One region of the Kineococcus endophyticus genome, then DNA from elsewhere that is predicted to be linked to it. Evidence: predicted binding sites of a transcription regulator. Region 1 holds the regulator's gene; each other region holds the start of a gene.
What was found. Region 1 encodes LexA, which represses DNA repair genes until DNA is damaged. Its sites were predicted from a motif close to TCGAACANNTGTTCGA; they were not measured.
Positions count from the first base shown of each region.

Region 2: the regulator LexA is predicted to act here: its motif matches at 2,101-2,116, upstream of AB1207_RS01800 (DUF6504 family protein).
Region 3: the regulator LexA is predicted to act here: its motif matches at 4,273-4,288, upstream of AB1207_RS03660 (glycoside hydrolase family 127 protein).

Region 1 covers NZ_JBFNQN010000005.1:99,532-106,179, forward strand. Annotated here, with positions in the region: gene nrdR (transcriptional regulator NrdR) at 1-265, opposite strand, end outside; gene AB1207_RS08280 (LysM peptidoglycan-binding domain-containing protein) at 384-839, opposite strand; gene AB1207_RS08285 (DUF2277 domain-containing protein) at 1,030-1,299, opposite strand; gene lexA (transcriptional repressor LexA) at 1,492-2,235, shown strand; gene AB1207_RS08295 (aspartate/glutamate racemase family protein) at 2,272-2,937, opposite strand; gene AB1207_RS08300 (ATP-dependent DNA helicase) at 2,991-5,057, opposite strand; gene hflX (GTPase HflX) at 5,160-6,648, opposite strand, start outside.
Region 2 covers NZ_JBFNQN010000001.1:368,499-375,146, reverse strand. Annotated here, with positions in the region: gene AB1207_RS01810 (DNA polymerase III subunit alpha) at 1-961, opposite strand, end outside; gene AB1207_RS01805 (SAV_6107 family HEPN domain-containing protein) at 1,051-1,488, opposite strand; gene AB1207_RS01800 (DUF6504 family protein) at 1,534-1,959, opposite strand; gene AB1207_RS01795 (DUF6318 family protein) at 2,308-2,955, shown strand; gene AB1207_RS01790 (PKD domain-containing protein) at 3,369-3,818, shown strand; gene AB1207_RS01785 (aminoacyl-tRNA deacylase) at 3,937-4,488, shown strand; gene AB1207_RS01780 (alpha/beta fold hydrolase) at 4,485-5,318, shown strand; gene AB1207_RS01775 (monooxygenase) at 5,328-6,020, shown strand; gene AB1207_RS01770 (carotenoid biosynthesis protein) at 6,093-6,648, shown strand, end outside.
Region 3 covers NZ_JBFNQN010000002.1:286,141-292,788, reverse strand. Annotated here, with positions in the region: gene AB1207_RS03680 (LacI family DNA-binding transcriptional regulator) at 1-991, shown strand, start outside; gene AB1207_RS03675 (DNA polymerase domain-containing protein) at 995-2,224, opposite strand; gene AB1207_RS03670 (acetamidase/formamidase family protein) at 2,245-3,165, opposite strand; gene AB1207_RS03665 (LacI family DNA-binding transcriptional regulator) at 3,199-4,173, opposite strand; gene AB1207_RS03660 (glycoside hydrolase family 127 protein) at 4,329-6,296, shown strand; gene AB1207_RS03655 (ABC transporter substrate-binding protein) at 6,335-6,648, shown strand, end outside.

The sequences.
Region 1 (6,648 bases):
CGACGCGGTGGGCCAGGAGCGCGATGTCGTCCTCGCTCACCGGCCGGCCCTGACAGGCCTTGCGGACGCCGGAGGCGATCTTCGCCCGGCTGAAGGGTTCGGGGGCGCCGGAGCGCTTGACCACGGTCAGGCTCGCCGTCTCGACCGTCGTGAACCGCTTGGAGCAGTTCGGGCACTGGCGACGACGACGGATGGAGGTGCCGTCGTCGGTCGTGCGGGAGTCCACGACACGAGAGTCCTCGTGCCGGCAGAACGGACAGTGCACCCCGACTTCCTCCCCCGCGACCGTTCGAGTCCTGTGGCCCAGCCTCGACCGTACGTCGCGGCGGGCGCTCACAGCAACACAGCCGTCCTGGCGCGGGGTGGGCACCGGGGGCTCCACGTCAGTGCCGGTCGGGCCGGCTCGGCATCGTGAGGCGCTGCCCCGCCTCCAGCGTCATGGAGGGCAGGCCGTTGAGGTCGACGATGTCGCCGGCCACCTCGCGCCAGTCCTCCGTCGGCGCCCACTGCGTCGCGATCGAGGAGAGCGTCTGGCCGGGGGCGACCGTGACGACGACCGGAGCCGGGGCCCGGTCGACCCCGGCCGACGCCCCCGTGAACGCGCCGGTGACGGCGACGACGGCACTGGTCAGCGCCGTGGCGGCGGTGCACGTGACGAGCAGGCGACCGCGACGGGTCAGCCGGAGCGGGCGGCGGGCGGTCGCGCGCTCGGCGGGACGCTCGACGACGGGGCGGGCGCAGCGCGGACGGCGGACGGGCCGGGGACGGCGGGCCGGACGGGCGCCGCCGGCGAACGGCGCGGGGGCCGCGAAGGACGGGGCGAGGGCGGTGGTGCTCACGAGCGTGGACCTCCATCTCGGGGGCGCCTGCTCGAACGGGTGTTCGACCGGGCACGTCTGTTCTACCACCGTTCGAACGGTGGAGCGCAACCCCCGGAGCCCGGGACGGGCGAGGGGGTGACGCCGACAGACGTTGCCACCGACCTCCGACAGACGGCCTGACCTGCGAGGACGCTCGAAGGACCGCCTCTCAGGACGCGTAGCGCTTGGCCGCCCGTTCGCGCGCCCGGGCCGCCTCGACCTCGCGGTCCTTGGGCGGGGCGCTCGTCACGAGGTCGTCGAGCAGGTGGGCGGTCGCGTGCGCGACGGCCGCCACGGCCCGGTCGAAGGCCTCCTGGTTGCGCGCCGACGGGCGGGTGGTCCCGGCGACCTTGCGGACGTACTGCAGGGCGGCGGCCTGCACCTCCTCCGACGTGGCGGGCGGAGCGAAGTTGTGCAACTGGCGGATGTTCCGGCACATGCTCCGACCCTAGGCACCGGCAGGGGCCTGCGACAGGCCCGCAACAGGCCCGCGACAGGGACGCGACGGGGTTCGCGCGAGGACGGGCGACACGCCGGTTCGAACACCTGTTTGATCATCGCGGGCGCGCTGGCTACCGTGGCGGCCACCGGAGCACCTCCGGTCCGGGCGAACCGCAGACAGGAGCAGGACGTGGCCGACGCGCTGGACGGAACGACGGACGCAGCGGGCGAGGACGCCGACACCCTCGGGACGGTCCACGAGTTCCCGGACGCCCCCGTGGTCCGCGACGGCCTGACGAACCGCCAGCGGCGCGTGCTGCACGCCATCAAGGAGTGCGTGGAGTCGCGCGGGTACCCGCCGAGCATGCGCGAGATCGGTCAGGCCGTCGGGCTCACGAGCCCGAGCAGCGTGGCCCACCAGGTGAAGACGCTCGAGAAGATGGGGTACCTGCGCAAGGACCCGCGACGTCCGCGCACCCTCGAGGTCGTGACGCCCGCCCCGCAGTTCGGCTGGGGGCTCATCTCCGGGGTGGAGGGCACCGCCGACGACGGCCGTCCCACGCCGACGTACGTGCCGCTCGTGGGACGCATCGCCGCCGGTGGCCCCATCCTCGCCGAGGAGCTCGTCGAGGAGGTGTTCCCCCTGCCCGCGCAGCTCATCGGTGCGGGTGAGCACTTCATGCTCCGGGTCGTCGGGGAGTCGATGATCGACGCCGCCATCTGCGACGGCGACTGGGTCGTCGTGCGCCAGCAGCCCACGGCCGACAACGGTGACGTCGTCGCCGCCATGATCGACGGCGAGGCCACCGTGAAGGTGTTCCAGCGCAAGGACGGTCACGTCAAGCTGCTGCCCCGCAACCCGCTCTTCGAGCCCATCGACGGCGACGAGGCGACGGTCCTCGGCAAGGTCACCGCGGTCCTGCGCAGCCTCTGACGTCCCCGGTCCCGCCGGGCACCGTGCCCGGCGGGGTCAGCGGACGGGCTGGACCAGCTCGACCGCCGCCTCGATCGCCAGCCGCGGCGAGGTGAGCACGGGAACGTGCAGGTCGCGCAGCAGGGGCGCCGCGTCGAGCATGCTCGCCTGCGCCAGCACGACGACGTCCACGGGCGGGTCGAGCGGCAGGACCGCTCGGCGCACGGCGTCGGCGACCCCCGTGGTGTAGGTCAGGAGGTCGCCGGCCTCGAAGGCCGACCAGGTGTCCGTGCAGCGCACCTCGACGAACTCCACCGCGCGCCCCGTGGTCGCCGCGCACTCGTGCAGCAGCGGCATGAGGGTGGCGGCGGCCTCGTCCAGGGAGGCCACGACCGCGACGCGCCGCCCGGCGAGCACGGCGGCCTCGGCCATCGGACGGTCGACGCGCACGACGCGCAGCCCCATCTCGGCGCCGACCTGCTTGGCGGTCGGGCCGAGCGTGGAGCACGTGCACACGACGACGTCGGCGCCCTCGGCCACGAGCCGGCGCAGCCGGTCCGCGAGCGCCGGACGCACGCTGTCGACGCCGTGCGAGCGGGCTGCGGTCAGCAGCCCGGTGTCGACGAGGTGCTGGCCGGTGACGGTGTCGTCACGCTCGGCCAGGAGATCGCTGAAGGTGCGCACGTGCGCGTGCGCGGAGTGGAGGAAGCCGACGGTGGCCACCCCCCGAGGATGCCACGGAGCGCCCGTCCCGGCGCCAGGGGTCGGGGTTCTCGTCACCCGCTCAGCCTCCGCAACGAGGCCAGGACCGTGTCCGTGGACGTCGTGGGCCAGAAGTCCGGCAGGGACTCGCGCAGGAACCCCCCGTACCGGGCGGTGGCCAGGCGGGAGTCGAGCACCGCGACGACCCCCTTGTCCCCCGTGGCCCGGATGAGCCGGCCCGCCCCCTGGGCGAGGCGGACGGCGGCGTGGGAGACCGAAACGGTGAGGAACCCGTTGCCGCCCGCGGCGTCCACGGCCCGCGACCGGGCCGACATCAGCGGGTCGTCCGGGCGCGGGAAGGGGATGCGGTCGATGACGACGAGGGAGCAGCTGTCCCCCGGCACGTCGACGCCCTGCCACAGGGACAGCGTCCCGAACAGGGACGTCGCGGGGTCGTCGGTGAAGTCCCGGACGAGCTTGGGCAGCCGGTCGTCGCCCTGGCAGAGCACGGGGGTGGAGAGCCGGCCGCGCAGCGCCTCGGCGGCCTCCTCCGCCGCCCGGCGGGAGGAGAACAGCCCCAGCGTCCGGCCGCCGGCGGCCTCGACGAGCGCGGCGAGCTCGTCGAGGGCCGCCTCGCGCGCCCCCGCGCGTCCCGGCGGGGGCAGGTGGCGGGCGACGTAGAGGATCCCCTGGCGGGGGTAGTCGAAGGGGCTGCCCACGTCGACGCCCGTCCACGGCGTCCCCGACCCCTTCGGGCCCTTGAGGCCGAAGGCGCCGGCGACGGGGTCGAAGGAACCTCCGAGCGTCAGCGTGGCCGAGGTGGCCACGACGGTGCGCTCGGTGAAGAGCCGCTCGCGCAGCAGCCCGGCGACGGACAGCGGGGCGATGTGCAGGGAGGGGGCTCGGGAGGCGGGGCCGAAGCCGGCGGTCACCCAGGCGACGTCGAAGCTGTCCTGCGCGCCCCGGCCCACGTCGGCGGCCAGGCGCTCGGCCACGGAGAAGACCTCCTGCACCGCGGCGCGCGCCAGGTGCCGGGCGCCGCGGGACTCCGGGTCCTCCTCCTTGCCCGCGCCCTCGGAGGCGTCCTTGAGGTCGGTCAGCGCCTGGCGGGCCGCGTCGCGGACGGCGACGACGGCGTCGGCCAGCGCGTCCGGCCACCGGTCGAGACGTCCGGGCGGGGCGTCGTCCAGGGCGGCCTCCAACGCGACGGAGGCGTCGTCGAGGGCCTCGGAGACGATGCCCGCGCTGCGCCGCAGGCGGCGGGAGGCGGCGTGCAGCACCGAGGCGGACAGCTCGGCCGTGGCGACGGCCGTCACGCGGTCGGCGAGCTCGTGCGCCTCGTCGACGACGAGGACGTCGTGCTCGGGCAGCAGCAGCCCGCTGTTCTCCATGGCGTCGATGGCCGTCATGGCGTGGTTGGTGACGACGACGTCGACCTGGCGGGCGCGGGCGCGCACCTGCTCCGACCAACACTCCGCGGCCACGGGGCAGCGCTGGGCCCCGAGGCACTCGCGGGCCGACACCGACACCTGGCGCCAGGCGCGGTCGCTGACGCCCGGGTCGAGGTCGTCCCGGTCACCGGTCGACGTCGTGGCCGCCCACTCGCGCAGCCGGACGACCTCGCGCCCCAGCCGCCCCGTGTCCCCAGGGCCCTCGCCGGTCGGGGCGGCGACGTCGAACAACGCCCCCTCGTCGCTGGGGAAGCCGCCGTCGAGCTTGTTGCGGCAGAGGTAGTTCGCGCGGCCCTTGAGCAGCTCCCACGTCGGCTCGCGGTGCAGCGCCGGGGCGATGGCCTGCGCCAGGCGGGGCAGGTCGCGCTCGACGACCTGCGCCTGCAGGGCCAGCGTCGCCGTGGTGACGACGACCCGGCGGTCGGTGTGCACGGCGTGCGCGACCGAGGGCACGAGGTAGGCCATCGACTTGCCCGTGCCGGTGCCCGCCTGGACGAGGAGGTGGCGGCGGGTGCGGATCGCGTCCGTGACGGCCTCGGCCATCCGCACCTGGCCCTCGCGCCGCTGGCCGCCGAGGGCCGTGACCACCTGGTCGAGCAGGGCGGCGGCCTCCGGACCGTCGACGTCCTGCCGTTCCCCGGCCTCGGGGTCCTCGTCGACGGGGGTGGGGGGTCCGGCTGTCGTGCTCACCGGCCCATCCTCCCCCGCGGCTGCGACACGGCCGACCACCGTCCACAGCACGACGCCGCCCCCACGGCTGTGGAGACGGCGTCGTGCCGCGGGCGGGCCCGCTCAGGCGGTCCGGGACAACCGGTACCGGTCGAGCTCGGCCGCCAGGCGGGGCTTGACCCGCGCCAGCAGCCGGGTGCCGTCGGCGGTGTGCTCCTCGTCGAGGACCTGCCCGGTCGTGTGCACCCGGTGGACCAGGTCGCCCCGGTCGTAGGGCACGCACACCTCGAGCTCGACGTCGGGCACGGGGAGCTGCTCGGCGATGCGCGCCAGCAGCTCCTCGATCCCGGCCCCGGTCCGCGCCGACACGGCGACGGCGTTCTGCTCCTTGCGCAGGAGACGGTCCAGGACCTCCGGGTCCGCGGCGTCGGCCTTGTTGACCGCCACGAGCTCGGGGACCGCGGGCGTGCCGCGCTCGACGTAGAGGTCCGCCAGCACGCCGCGGACGGCGGCGAGCTGCCCCTCGGGGTCGGCGTGCGACCCGTCGACCACGTGCAGGACGAGGTCGGACTCGGCGACCTCCTCCAGGGTCGAGCGGAACGCCTCGACGAGCTGGTGCGGCAACGAGCGGACGAACCCGACGGTGTCGGCCAGCGTGTACGGCCGTCCCTCGGGCGTCTGCGCGCGCCGGACCGTCGGGTCCAGCGTCGCGAACAGCGCGTTCTCGACGAGGACCCCGGCACCGGTGAGCCGGTTGAGCAGCGAGCTCTTGCCGGCGTTGGTGTACCCGGCGATGGACACGGACGGAACGGCCCGGGCGTGCCGGAGCGAGCGCTTCTCGACCCGGGCGGTGCCCATGCCCTTGATCTCGCGGCGCAGCTTGGCCATCCGGCCGCGGATGCGCCGGCGGTCCAGCTCGATCTTCGTCTCACCGGGACCGCGGGACCCGATCCCCGCACCGCCGGCGACGCGACCACCGGCCTGGCGGGACATCGACTCACCCCACCCGCGCAGGCGCGGGAGCAGGTACTCGAGCTGGGCGAGCTCGACCTGCGCCTTGCCCTCCCGGCTCTTGGCGTGCTGGGCGAAGATGTCGAGGATGACGGCCGTCCGGTCGACGACCTTCACCTTGACGATGTCCTCCAAGCCGCGGCGCTGGGAGGCGGACAGCTCCCCGTCGCAGACGACGGTGTCGGCCCCCTCCGCGGCGACGAGCTCGGCGAGCGCCTCGGCCTTGCCGGAGCCGAGGTACGTCGCGACGTCGGGGGTGGACCGGCGCTGCAGGACGCCGGCGAGGACGTCGGAGCCGGCCGTGGCGGCGAGGGCCGACAGCTCCTGCAGCGAGACCTCGGCCTCGGCGCGGTTGGAGTCGGCGCTGGACCAGACCCCGGCCAGCACGACCCGTTCCAGTCGCAGCTGCCGGTACTCGACCTCGGTGACGTCGGCGAGCTCGGTGGACAGGCCGGCCGCGCGGCGCAGGGCGCGGCGGTCGGCGAGGTCGAGCTGGTCGCCGTCAAAGGCAGTGTGACCGTCCCAGGCGGTGTGACCGTCGGCGCTGTCCTCGGGCACCTCCTGCGCCACCCCGGTCTGCGAGTCCCCGTGTCCGCGCAGG
Region 2 (6,648 bases), on a different contig from region 1:
GCCCGGCGGTGGTGGTCAGCAGGTCGGCGGCCGCGGACGGGTCGCCGACGGCGTGGGCGACGTCGGCCGCGGTGCGGACCATGTCGACGCTGGGCAGGAGGTGGCCCTGCCCGCTGACCCGGTCGGTGTGCCGGGTGTCGAGCGGCACGAGGCGGCGGACCGCGTCGAGCAGGTCGGCGGTCAGGCCGCCGTCCGGCCCGGCCGAGCGGACGGCGGCCGTCAGGACAGCCGGAACCCCTGCGGCGCGGGCGAAGGAGAGCATCCGGGCGGCGTGCTCGACGCTGCCGGCCGTGCCCGGCGGGGCGTGGTGGCAGACCACCTCCACGTGCAGCGAGCCAGCCGGCAGCACCTCGCGCCACCGGCGCAGGACCGCGTGGGCGAGGTCCTCCCGGCGGGCCAGCAGTGCCCGGCCGAGTTCGGACCCCGGCCCGAGCAGGACCGCCAGTGAAGGGCGGCCGTCGGAGCCGCCCGCGTGGGCGGCGACGAGGTCGAGGCTGCTGACGGGGGTGCCCCGTTCCCCGCCGAGGTGGGTGGCGCTCACCAGTCGGCACAGCGCCGCCCAGCCCCGTCCCGCTCCGGCGTCATCGGCCCCGAGGGCCAGGACGGTGACGCGCGGGAGCCTGAGGTCGACGGCCGCCCCACCGCGGACCGGGGCGCGGGACGCCGTGCGGCGCACCGCGACGGAGGGATCGGCCCAGGCGGGCAGACCGTCGGCCAGCCCCGTCGGGGTGGTGGCCAGGTCGACCCCGAGCACGGGAGCCAGACCGGCCTCACCGCAGGCGCGGACGAACTTCACGGCGCCGTAGAGGCCGTCGCGGTCGGTCAGCGCCAGGACGGGCATGCCGAGGTCGGCGGCCCGGGCCACGAGGGCGGAGGGGGTGGAGGTGCCGTACCGCAGGGAGTACCCCGAGGCGACGTGCAGGTGCGGGAACGGTGCGGCGGGTGGAGCGAGGGTGGTCATGGGACGTCCTTCTGGAACGCGCCCGTGGGGAAGACCGGGTGGTGCGGGAGTTGCTGGACCGTACGGGTGGAGCGGTGGAGCGGGCGCGGTCAGCCGGCGAGCGGCTGGAGGGCGCTGAGACCGAGCGTGACCTCGACGACGCGGTGGAACTGCTCGGCGTGGGCCAGGAGGTCGTCGGCGGCCGCGGCGTCCACGACCCCGGTGCGGCCGGCCTCGACCGCAGACCGGACCGCGGCCGTCGCGGCGAACCGGTCGGCCCACTCCTGCAGGCCCGGGTCGAGGGCGGGCAGCATCTCCCAGACGCTGCGCGGCCCCCCGCTGCGCCGGCCGCGGGCGGGCCGGCCGTGCACGGCGACGATCGCGGCCCCGGCCCGCAGGGCGGCCAGGTGGGCGTGGACGTAGCGCTCGGCGACGTCGTCCGTGCGCAGCGCCGCGATCAGCTCGTCCTCGCAGCGAGCGAGGAGGTCGAGGGCGGCCGTCGTCAGCGGGCGCGGGACGCCCGCAGGGACGTCGAAGGTGGTGGGCATCGCGTTCTCCTCCGGTCGTGCGGTCTGGTCTGGCGGTCGGTGGTGTCAGTCGCTGACGCGCAGCAGCTGCCAGTCCCCCGACGCTTCGGACGAAGAGGTACCAGCGACCTCCGACACGGCCGCCGTCCCCGGGGCGACGGCGCGGGCGAGGTCGTAGACGCCGGCGCCGCCCGCCCGGCCGACGCTGGCCTCGACGCGGAAGACCTCGCGTTCGAGGTCGCCGATCTCGAGGACGCGGCGGCGGGCGGGCCGCCCGCCCGGGCCGGTGGCGTCGGAGTCGGTGACGTCACCGTGGACAGCGGCCACGGCCGCGTGCTCCCACCAGGCGCTGCGCTCGCGCCAGCGGGAGAGGACTTCGCGGACGACGTAGAGCCGCCCGCGCCAGATGAACTGCACGGGGGTCTCCTCCCCCTCGTCCGCATCGCCGTAGCGGACGTGCACCGCGTCGGAGAACCGTCGCACCGTCGTCACCCTTCCCCTGTCTCGAGCCGGCACCGCGGCGGAGCGCGCGGTGCGGCGAGCCGGGGGAAGCGGCTCGCGAGCACGCACTCGGGGCGCGGCCCGCGGAGCTTCCCCTCTCCCCGGACCGCGCCTCGAGCGGTCTCATCATGTTCGAACACCGGTTCGAACACATCTCGAAGCTACACCACCGCCCTCAGGACGCGTCAACGGCGAACCGGGTTGTCCACACGACACAGCGTCGAGCCTCGGCGACGGAGGGTCACTGGCCGCGAGGGGTCACCCGGACGGCCCAGCACTTATCCACAGCACCCCGTCCAGCGGCTCCGCACGCCCCCGGAACGTGCGACCGTGCCTGGCGTGATCCCAGCCCGCCCCCTCGTCGCGACCGCCGCCGGCCTCGCCCTCGCCGGCCTGCTCGCGGGGTGTTCGCAGGAGGCGCCGGCGGCCCCGGCACCCGCCGCGGCGGCGACCTCGACAGCGGCCTCGACACCTGGGGGAACTCACCACGAGCACGGCGACGCGCAGGCCACCAGAACGCCCGAGATGAGGGACGACCCGACTCTTTCTCCCGCGACAGCAGGAGTTTCTGTCCCTACGCTGGATGAGCGCGCCAAAGTGCAGGACGAAACTGGAGCAAGCCTCTTCGCTGCATACTTCCTACGCGTCCTCAACCACGCTCGGGAAACGGCTGACTCATCGACCTTGCGTTCGATCTCGGTCGAGTCGTGCACCGGATGCAGGTTCTACTCGGACGTCATCGACGAGTACCGCGAGAAGGGGTACACAACTCCTCAGTTCGTGTTGCAGTTCACCGGCACGAGCATCGACGCATGGGATCCAGCATCTGACTACGCGAAACTCACGGTCACTGTCGATCGACCGGCATACAACACGTTCGACCGAAATGGTTCGATGATCAGCTCTGATGAAGCCGCCCCCGACTCCGAGTTCTGGATGGAAGTCGTCTGGCAGCAAGGACACTGGATGGCGCTGGAGGTTGAGTGACATTGCACCTCAACCGCCTCCGGGTCCACATCTCGACAGTGCTCCTGTCCGCCCCCCTGGTCTTGGTGCTCGACGCAAACCCAGCCAGCGCCGCGCGTCCCCTGCACGACTCCTCCGCCATCGCAGCTGACGACAATGTTTCGATCACAGCAAGGAGGGTCAAGAAACCCGCCGCTGCAAGTCCACAACATGGCTCTCGCCGAACAGGCGCCCCACCCACCACCGTCGTCCGCACCCCGGCCTGCGGTCGCAACGGACCGGAGGGGAGTTTCGGCGACGACTTCTGCGGGGCGTCGCGCGCCAACTGCCCGCCGGGCCAGACGTTCTCGACGACGTGGACGCGGACGGGCGACGCGGCGCAGTGGATCAACCAGGGGACGCGCTGCACGACCGGGGCCGCGGACGCGGCGCCCGTGGTCCTGCCGACGGTGACGGTCTCGGACCTGCGGCGGGTGGGGTTGCCGGCGAGCCCGGTGCACCTGCAGCCGGACGACGGCCAGGCCCTCCTCAACGTCCCCCTCGTCCTGCGCACGACGGGCGGGACGGTGGTCCGCGACACGACGGTCCTGGGTTTCCCGGTCCGCATCCGGGCGACGCCGACGAGCTGGACGTGGGACCTGGGCGACGGCAGCCGGCTCGGACCGACGAGCGACCCGGGACGGGCGTACCCGCGCCAGACGCTCACGCACACGTACACCACCCCCGGCGACCGGACGGTGACGCTGACGACGACGTGGTCCGGGGAGTACTCCATCGCGGGGCTGCCGTACCGACCCGTCGAGGGGACGGCGACCACCGTCTCCCCCGGCGTCGGCGTCCACGTCCTCGCCGGGCGGAACGTCCTGACCGCTCCGGACGACTGAGGGACCGCCTCTCGTGCGTGACGTCCCGACACCCCCGAGGACCCGGGAGGTGCTGCAACGTCACACACGGCGTCGCTCGGCGCGACGGGGGGCGAGAACGGTTCTACGCTGAGGGTGCATGAGGTGGACGGTGCGCCAGGGACCCGCCGAGGGCGGCGGCTCACTGACGACCGCACCCTCAGGACCCTCCCTCTCCGTGCTCGCCGTCCCGGCCGTCGAGAGCACCGCCGAGGCGCTCCTCGACCTCGACGCGGCAGGCGGTGTCGTCGAGGTCCCCGCGACGCTGCAGGGCCCGGCCGGGCTCGCCCGCCACCTCGGCGTCCCGCTGGCCGCGGTGGCCGCCACCGCCGTCCTGCGCACCCGGGACGACCGGCACCTCTTCGTCATCTCCTCCGCGGCGCACCCGCTCTTCGCCCCGGCGCTGGCGGCCGTGCTGTGCGAACCGGAGCTGTTCCAGGACGACGACACGGACGTGCTGCGCCGCACCGGGTCCGTCCTCGGGTCGGCGTCACCGCTGGGACTGGCCGAGCCGCTGCCGACCTTCGTCGACGTCGCCCTCGCCCCCCACCCCCAGGTCTGGGTCCCGGCGGGCCACCCGCACGCCGTCTTCCGCACCCGCTACGACGAACTCCTCCGCCTCACGAGCGGACACCCCGTCGAACTCGGATGACCCACCGCACCGGGACGAGCGGACTGCTCGAGGGCTTCGCCGTCCACCGCGCCGGGTCGACCGACCCCGCCGACCCCCTGCTGGTCCTCGTGCACGGGCTCGGTGGCGCCGCCACGGCGTGGTCGCTCGTCGTGCCCCACCTCGCCGCCGACCACCGCCTCCTCCTGCTGGACCTGCCGGGGCACGGCCAGGCCCCGCCGGTCCCGCCGGGTTCCATGACCCCCCGGTCGCTGGGGAACCGGTTGCACCGCTTCGCGACGGCGCAGGGCGAACCGGTGCACCTCGTGGGTCACTCCCTCGGCGGGTGGGTGACGCTGGAGGCCGCGGCCGGGGAACGCGACGGGGTGGTCGCGGACGTCACGGCCTTCACCCCGGCGGGGTTGTGGTCCACCCCGCGACGGCGGCCACCGCTGCTGCCCACCGGTCAGCAGTTCGCGCGCTGGGCCGGCCGGTTGCCGCCGCAGGTCCTCACCACGCGGCTCGGGGTCACGCTCGCGCTGGCGACGACGAGCACGGCCCCGCGCAACCTGCCCGCCGAGGTGGTGCGCGAGGCCCTGCGGGCCATCGCCACCGCGCCCGGCTACGTCGCCGCCGACGCGGGCATCGCGACGGGCGCCTTCACCCGCGCGTCCGAGGTCCGGGCCCCCGTGACGGTGGTGGCGGGCGGACGCGACCGGGTGCTGCCGCCTGAGTTCTGCCGCCGGGAGGCGGCCCCCGCGCACACGCGCTGGATCGAGTGGCCGGACTGCGGGCACGTCCCGACGTGGGACCACCCCGCCGAGTGCGCCCGGGTGGTGCGCGAGCAGGTGGACGGTCCCGACCGCGGATAGCCTCACCGCGTGAGACCCCCGGAACTCGTGACGCTGGACGTCTGGACCGTTGCGGCGCACGACGTTCCCCGCGCCGTGTGGCGGATGGCGGCGGACCGCCGCGCTCTGCGGCGGCTGCCCGGGGCCGGTTTCGCCAAGCTCCTGGGCACCGGGGACGGCCGCACCTTCACCGTCCGCGACGCCGACCCGCTGCGCTGGGCGGCGCTCGTGGCGTGGGACTCGGCCGCCGACGCCGACCGGTTCGACGGCTCGGCGCCGGCGCGCGCCTGGGGCCGGATAGCCCGCGAGCACGCGCAGTTCCGCCTCGCCCCGGCCGGCAGCCGCGGGCGGTGGTCCGGCCGCGAACCCTTCGGCGCTACCGCGCACCCCCCGCAGGACGGCCCCGTCGCCTCCATCACCCGCGCCCGGCTCCGGCCGACCCGGGCGGCCTCGTTCTGGCGGGCGGTGCCGCCGGTGGCCGAGGAGCTGCACACCGTGCCGGGCCTGCGCTGCGCGTTCGGGATCGGGGAGGCGCCGCTGGGCTACCAGGGGACGTTCTCCCTGTGGGACTCGACGGACGCGCTGCGCGAGTTCGCCCACCGCCGGGCCGCCCACCGCGACGTCATGCAGCGCACGCCCACGGAGGGCTGGTACGCCGAGGAGCTGTTCGCCCGGTTCGGGGTGGTCGAGGTCCGCGGCACCCTGGACGGTCGCACCCCGTGAACCCCGTGGAACCGGAGGACGTCGTCCGGCCCCGGAGGGCCCGTGTCGGACCCCGCTCCTAGAGTGCTCGCCGTGCCCTCCTCCCTGTCCCGGACGCTCAGCGGTGCCCTCGCGGCCGGGGCCGTGCTCACCCAGGTCGCTCACCCGTTGCTGCGCGGGGAGAGGTTGCGCCGGACCACGATCGGGTCGGTCGTCGCCTTCGCGGCGGCGTCGGTGACGGACGCCGCACGTCGGGGCGGGCCCCGCGCGGCCGCGACGACGCTCGCCGTCGCCGGGGGTCTCGGGCTCGTCGCCGAGGCCGTCGGGACGCGGACGGGCCGCCCCTTCGGCCCGTACCGCTACGCGGGGACGCTGGGCCCCCAGGTGCTCGACGTGCCCGTCGTGGTGCCGCTGGCCTGGACGATGATGGCCCACCCCTCGGTGCGGCTCGGGCGGCACCTCGCGAGGGACCTGCCGGCCGGGGTCCGGGACGTCGCGACGGTCGCGACCGCAGCGTGGACGCTCGCGTCCTGGGACCTCTTCCTCGACCCGCAGATGACGGCTGCCGGGCACTGGGCCTTCCAGACGCCGCGGCCGCACCTGCCCGGCGTGCCGGGGATCCCCCTGACCAACTACGCCGGCTGGCTGC
Region 3 (6,648 bases), on a different contig from region 1:
TCGAGCGCGGCGCAGCGCTGCGACCATCGAGGACGTCGCCACCGCCGCGAGCGTGTCGCGCCAGACGGTGACGCGGGCCATGAACGACATGGAGGGCATCAGCGCCGCGACGAAGGCGAGGGTGCTCGCGGCCGCCAAGGAGCTGAACTACCGGCCCTCGCGGTTCGGTCGCGGCCTGGCCCGGGCGACGCACGACACCCTCGGCCTCGTCGTGTCCGACCTGGCCAACCCGTACTACCCCGAGTTCGCCGCGGCCACCGTCCGGTACGCGGGGGAGCTGGGCTGGAACGTCGTGCTCGTGGACACCGCCTACGCGACGGACCAGCAGCGGTTGCTCGTCGACCTCGCCAGCCAGGTCGACGCCGTGCTGGGGTACCTCGGCCCGAGCGAGGTGTGGGCCGACGCGCTCAGCGGCATGACCGTCGTCACCGTCGACCCGGCGCCGAACGGGCGCGCTCCCGGGGCGCACGCGGTCCGCCTCGACCCGCGGGCCGCCCTGCGCGACGCGGCGGCGCACCTGGCCGGCGTCGGCACGCGGACCGCCGTCGTCCTCGACGCCGACCGCCCCGGCCGCACCAACGAACGGGGTGAGTCCATCGCCTCCTCGTTGCGGCACGTCGGGATCGCCGTCGAGGTGCTGCACGCCGGCGGGCAGGACGTCGAGACGGCGCGGCAGGCCACCCTCGGGCTGCTGCGCCGGGGGTTGCCGGACGCGGTGTTCGCCTGGAACGACATCCTCGCCGTCGGTGCGCTCGCCACGTTCGTCGAGCAGGGTGTCTCGCTGCCCCGTGACGTCCGCCTGGTGGGGATCGACGGGCTGTCGCTCGGCACGTTCGTCACCCCGCAGCTGACGACGCTGGCCGTCGACCGGCACGAGGTCGCGCGGCAGGCCGTCGACCTCGCGGTGAGGGCACTGAGGGACCCGACGTCGGGAAGGGAACCGCAGACGCGCTGGGTCGAGCACGTGTTCACCCCGCGCGGGACGGCCTGACCTTCAGCGCCGCTGCTGGCGTCCGCGGTACGTGGCCCACGGGTCGTAGTCGACCTCGAGCTCGGCCTGCTCCGGCCGCTGGTCCTCGGGCACGTGCTGCAGGTTGACGCGCACCCGGTACCAGAGGGAGCTGCTGCCGCGCATGCCGTCCACGAGCACGTCGGCCTCGGCCAGCAGCGGGACGACGTCGGGGTGCTTGGCCTTCCACGACTCCAGGCCGGCCAGGACCTCGGGCTTCGTCCGGGCCCGGGCGACCTCGATGAGCGGCATGGTCTTCGTCCGCGAACCGGTGCCCTTCGGGGGTTTCTCCGCCGGGCCGAGCCGTTCGGCGAGGTCGAGCAGCGCCTGCAGGGAACCCCCGGTCCCGTCCATGCCCGCCCACGGGTCACCGCCGAGTTCGGCCCAGCGCCGCGGGACGGTGAGGACCGTGTGGTCCTCGGGCCGCACGTCGCGCACCTCGTCCCACGTCAGGGGCGTCGAGACCCGGGCGTCCGGCAGCGCGCGCACCGAGTAGGCCGAGGCGACGGTGCGGTCCTTGGCGTTCTGGTTGAAGTCGACGAACACGCCTTCGCCGCGTTCCTCCTTCCACCAGCGGCTCGTGGCCAGGCCCTCGGCGCGGTTCTCCACCTCGCGCGCCACGGTCTCGGCCGCGAGCCGCACCTGCGGGTAGGACCACACGCCGGGGTCGATGGGGGCGTAGACGTGGAAACCCCGGGAACCGGACGTCTTGGGCCACGCGGTGAGCCCGTGGTCGGCCAGCACGTCGCGGGCGACGAACGCGACGTCGACGATCTGGTGCCAGTCCACCCCGGGCTGGGGGTCGAGGTCGATCCGCAGTTCCACCGGGTGGTCGAGGTCCTCGGCCAGCACGGGGTGGGGGTTGAGGTCCACGCAGTTGAGGTTGAGCACCCAGGCGAGCGAGGCCTCGTCCCGCACGACCGTCTCGGCGGCCGACGTCCCGCGGGCGTAGTGGAGTTCGGCGACCTCGATCCAGTCGGGCCGCTTCTCCGGGGCCCGCTTCTGGAACACCGCCTCGGCCTCGATGCCCTTGACGAAGCGCTTGAGCACCATGGGCCGCCCCCGCACCCCGCGCAGCGCCCCGTCGGCGACCGTCAGGTAGTAGCGGACGAGGTCGAGCTTCGTCGTCCCGGTCTGCGGAAAGACCACCTTGTCGGGGCTGGTGATCCTCACCTCGCGGCCGGCGAGCTCCAGGACGTGCTGCGTGGACGCCACGTCCGCAGACTAGGGGCCGCTCAGCTCCGGCGCAGGGCGTCGTGGCGCAGGACGGCGTGCACGCCCCACGTGCGGTTCGCGACCTGCGTGACGCGCAGGTCCGCGCAACTGCTCAGCAGGGCCAGCGCGGTCAGGCGGTCGAGTTCGTGCTCGGCGGCCACCCACGTCACGAGGTCCCCCAGGGCCGCGTCGGTGGCGGCGTTCAGGTCGGCGTCGAAGCCGAACGTGATCCGCTCGGTCGGGGTCACCGCGTGCACGGTGGGCAGGGCCGGGTCGGCGACGACGGAGACGGTGAGTTCCGTCGTCGTCGCGCACTCCACCGCGGTGCCGCAGACCTCACCGTCGCCCTGCGCGGCGTGCCCGTCGCCGAGGCACAGCAACGCGCCCGGGACGTGCACGGGCAGGAACAGCGTCGAGCCCGCGACGAGGGACCGGCAGTCGACGTTCCCGCCGTGACCGGGCCGCGGGGGGATCGTCGAGTGCCGCCCGGGCGCGGCCGGCGTCGTCCCCACGACACCGAGGAACGGGGCGGTGTCGACCGTGAACCCCAGCTGGTTCGTCGCGGTCCCGCCGTCGACGTCCCACAGCAGGTCCACGCGTCCGGTGGTGCCGAGCCGCTGGTTCAGCGGGGTGTCCATGCCGGCGACCGTCCAGCCCCAGTCGCCCGTGCGGATCGAGTGGAACGTCACCGCCAGGACGTCGCCGGGTTCGGCGCCGCGGACGGCGACCGGGCCGGTGAGGCAGTGCCCCTCGGCGTCCTCGAGCAGGCGCGGGGTGGGGGCGCCGGGGTGCTCGGGCCGACGGGTGAACCCGTGCGCGTCGAGGGCCTCGACGGTGAAGCGCTCGCCGCTGTCGACCGTGAGGACCGGTTCCAGCGCGGGGTCGAAGGCGTCGGTGACGGTGCCGGGCGCCGGGCGGAGGACCTGCTGTGCGGGAGTCACGGGTTGATCCTCTCCCCGACGGGGACGCCACGCTCAGGCCGGAACCGTCGACTCCCGCACCACGAGCCGGGTCGGGAGCGTCGTCGTCCCGGGAGAGGGCTCTCCGGCCACGGCCTGCAGCAGGAGTTCCCCCGCGCGCCGTCCCAGGGCCTCCAGGCCGAGGTTCACGGTCGTCAGCGGTGGCCGCGACGCCAGGGCGATGACGTCCCAGTCGTCGAACCCGACGACGGCCACGTCCTGCGGCACCCGGCGGCCCGCGTCGCGCAGCCCGTCGCACAGGCCGCGCGCGATCTGGTCGCTGCCGCACGTCACCGCGTCGAGGTCGGGGTGTCGGCGCAGCAGCAGGTCCGCGGCCAGCCGTCCCCAGCGCTCGCTCCAGTCGCCGTGCAGCACGGGCCCGGCGAACGCCTCGCCCGCCGTCCGCTCGGCGGCCTCGGCGCGCACGCGGGTGGCGTGGTGGTCGGCCGGACCGGTGACGTGCGCGACGCGGCGGCGCCCGAGGTCCAGGACGTGCTGGACCGCGTCGGCGGCGCCGGCCGCCTGGTCGGCGACGAGCGAGGTGTCCCGGGCGTCCTGCGAGGGCGTGAACGCGTAGACGACCGGGACGCTGGCGGCCAGCGGCGGCCGCGGGTCGGTGCGCCGGCCCGTGACGATGATCCCGTCGACCCGCCGTGCCTGCAGCGTCCGCAGGTAGTGCTGCTCGCGCAGCGGGTCGTCGCGGCTGTCGCACAGCAGGACGCTCATCTCCCCGGCGCCCAGCGCGTTCTCCGCGCCGAGCATGACGGGGATCGAGAAGCGGCCGAAGCTGTCGGTGGTGATGAGCCCGACGGTGTAGCTGCGCCCGGAGGACAGGCCCCGTCCGACCGGGTCCGGGGTGAACCCCAGCTGCTCGGCCGCCCGGCGCACGCGGTCGCGGGTCTCGGCGCGCAGCTGCCCCGTCCCGTTGAGCGCCTTGGAGGCCGTCCCCGCCGAGACGCCCGCCAGCGCGGCGACGTCCACGATCCGCACCGGAACGACGCTTTCCGTCACTGCCCACCTCCCGACCCGTTGAGTCGCAGCAGACTACCGCGCTCTTGACGGGCCAGGGCGCCCGTTCTAGATTCGGAGCAGAAAACGTGTTCCGGAGTTTCCGGACACGCCGGCACCGCCTCGATGGAGAGCTCATGACCAGCACGACCGCTGGACCGGACCTGACCGTCACGCCCGGTACCTCCCCGGTGAACGCGCCCGTCGCCCCGACCGCGGACGCGGCCGTGGCGCTGCAGCCCGTCCCGCTCGGCGCCTCGCGCAGCACCGGCGGTTTCTGGTTCGAGCGCATGCAGGCCAACCGCCGCCAGGCGATCCGGACGGGCTACGAGAAGCTCGAGACCGCCGGGAACCTGCGGAACCTGCGCATCGCCGCCGGGATCGAGCAGGGCGAGGCCAAGGGCCCGATCTTCATGGACTCCGACGTCTACAAGTGGCTCGAGGCGGCGGGGTGGGAGTACGGCCGCGAGGCCGACGAGGAGGTCCTCGGCTGGATCCGCGAGGTCACCGCCGTCGTCGCGGCCGCGCAGGCCGAGGACGGCTACCTCGACTCCGTCCAGCAGGTCCGCGGGAAGGGCGAGCGCTACACCGACCTGCACTGGAGCCACGAGCACTACTGCGCCGGGCACCTCTTCCAGGCCGCCGTCGCCGTCCACCGCAGCACGGGCGACAACGGCCTGCTCGACGTCGCCGTCAAGCTCGCCGACCACCTCGTCGCGACCTTCGGGGCGGGGAAGACCGAGGAGGTCGACGGACACCCCGTCGTCGAGATGGGTCTGGTCGAGCTGTTCCGCGAGACCGGGAACCGCGCCTACCTCGACCTCGCGCGCTGGTTCGTCGACGCCCGCGGGCACGGCATCATCCAGACGAAGCACGACTCCGAACCGACGTACTTCTCCGACCGCGTGCCCGTGCGCGAGGCCACCTCACCCGAGGGCCACTCGGTCCGGGCCGTCTACCTCACGGCCGGCGCGGCGGACGTGGCCGCCGAGACCGGCGACGCGGAACTGCTCGACGCCCTCGTGCGCCAGTGGGAGGGGATGCTCGCCTCGAAGACGTACGTGACGGGCGGCATCGGGGCGCGCTGGGACTGGGAGCAGTTCGGCGACCACTACGAGCTCGGCCCCGACCGCGCCTACGCCGAGACCTGCGCGGCGATCGCGAGCGTGCAGTGGAGCTACCGCCTGCTGCTGGCGACGGGGGAGGCGCGCTACGCCGACCTGGTCGAGCGGACCCTCTACAACGCCTTCCTGCCCGGGGTGTCCCTGGCCGGGACGGAGTACTTCTACGTCAACGCCCTGCAGCTGCGGCACGGTGCGCACGCCGAGGAGGAACGCAGCGTCGCGCACGGCCGGCGGCCCTGGTTCGACTGCGCCTGCTGCCCGCCGAACATCATGCGGACGCTGTCCCAGCTCGACGCCTACGTCGCGACGAGCGCCGACCGTGACGGGGTTCCCGGGGTCCAGCTGCACCAGTTCACGACGGGTGAGGTCGAGGCCGGCGGGGTCCGGCTCCGCGTGAGCACCGACTACCCCTGGGACGGGACCGTCCGCGTCGAGGTGCTGGACTCCCCCGGGGAGTTCGAGCTCGCGCTGCGCGTCCCCGGGTGGGCCGAGGGCGCCACCGCCACCGCCGCCGGGGAGGCCCTCGCGACGACCCCTGGCGAGTACCTGCGGGTGCGCCGGGAGTTCGCGGCCGGTGACGTCGTCGAACTCGTCCTGCCGATGACCGTCCGTCCCGTCGAGGCCGACCCGCGCGTCGACGCCGTGCGCGGCTGCGTCGTCGTCGAACGCGGGCCGCTCGTCTACGCCGTCGAGCAGGTCGACCTGCCCGACGGCCTCGTCGCCGACGACGTCCGCGTCCGCGTCGCCGAACTGCGGGGCGCCCGCGCCGAGCACCGCCCCGACCTGCTCGAGGGGGTCACCGTCCTGCACCTGCCCGTGCACGCGGCGGCGGCCGCCGCGACGGGTCCGCTGTACCGCCCGGCCGGGGACGACCCCGCGCCGCAGGCCGAGGACGCCACCCAGGTCGTCCCGGCCGTGCCGTACTACGCCTGGGCCAACCGCGAGCTCGGCGCGATGCGCGTCTGGCTGCCGCGGGCCTGACCCCGGCCCGGTCCGGAACTCGTTCCCCAGGAGGTGCGATGGAGCTCCACCGCAGGACCCTGCTCGCGCTGGGAGGGCTCGCCGGTCTGTCGGCGCTCCTGCCCTCCTGCGCGTCGCAACTGCCCGAGGCCGACGTCACGGCCGCCGGCTTCGGCCAGGACGCGACCGGGACCGTCCGGTTGTGGTGCCGGGCGGCGACGGTCGTCGGCGTCCGGCAGGTCGTCGACGCGTTCAACGCCTCGCAGGACGCCGTCACCGTCGAGGTGACACCCGTCCTCGACGGTCAGTACGTCACCAAGCTCGCCACGGCCATCCGCGGCGGGAACGTGCCGGACATCGTGGACATCGACGA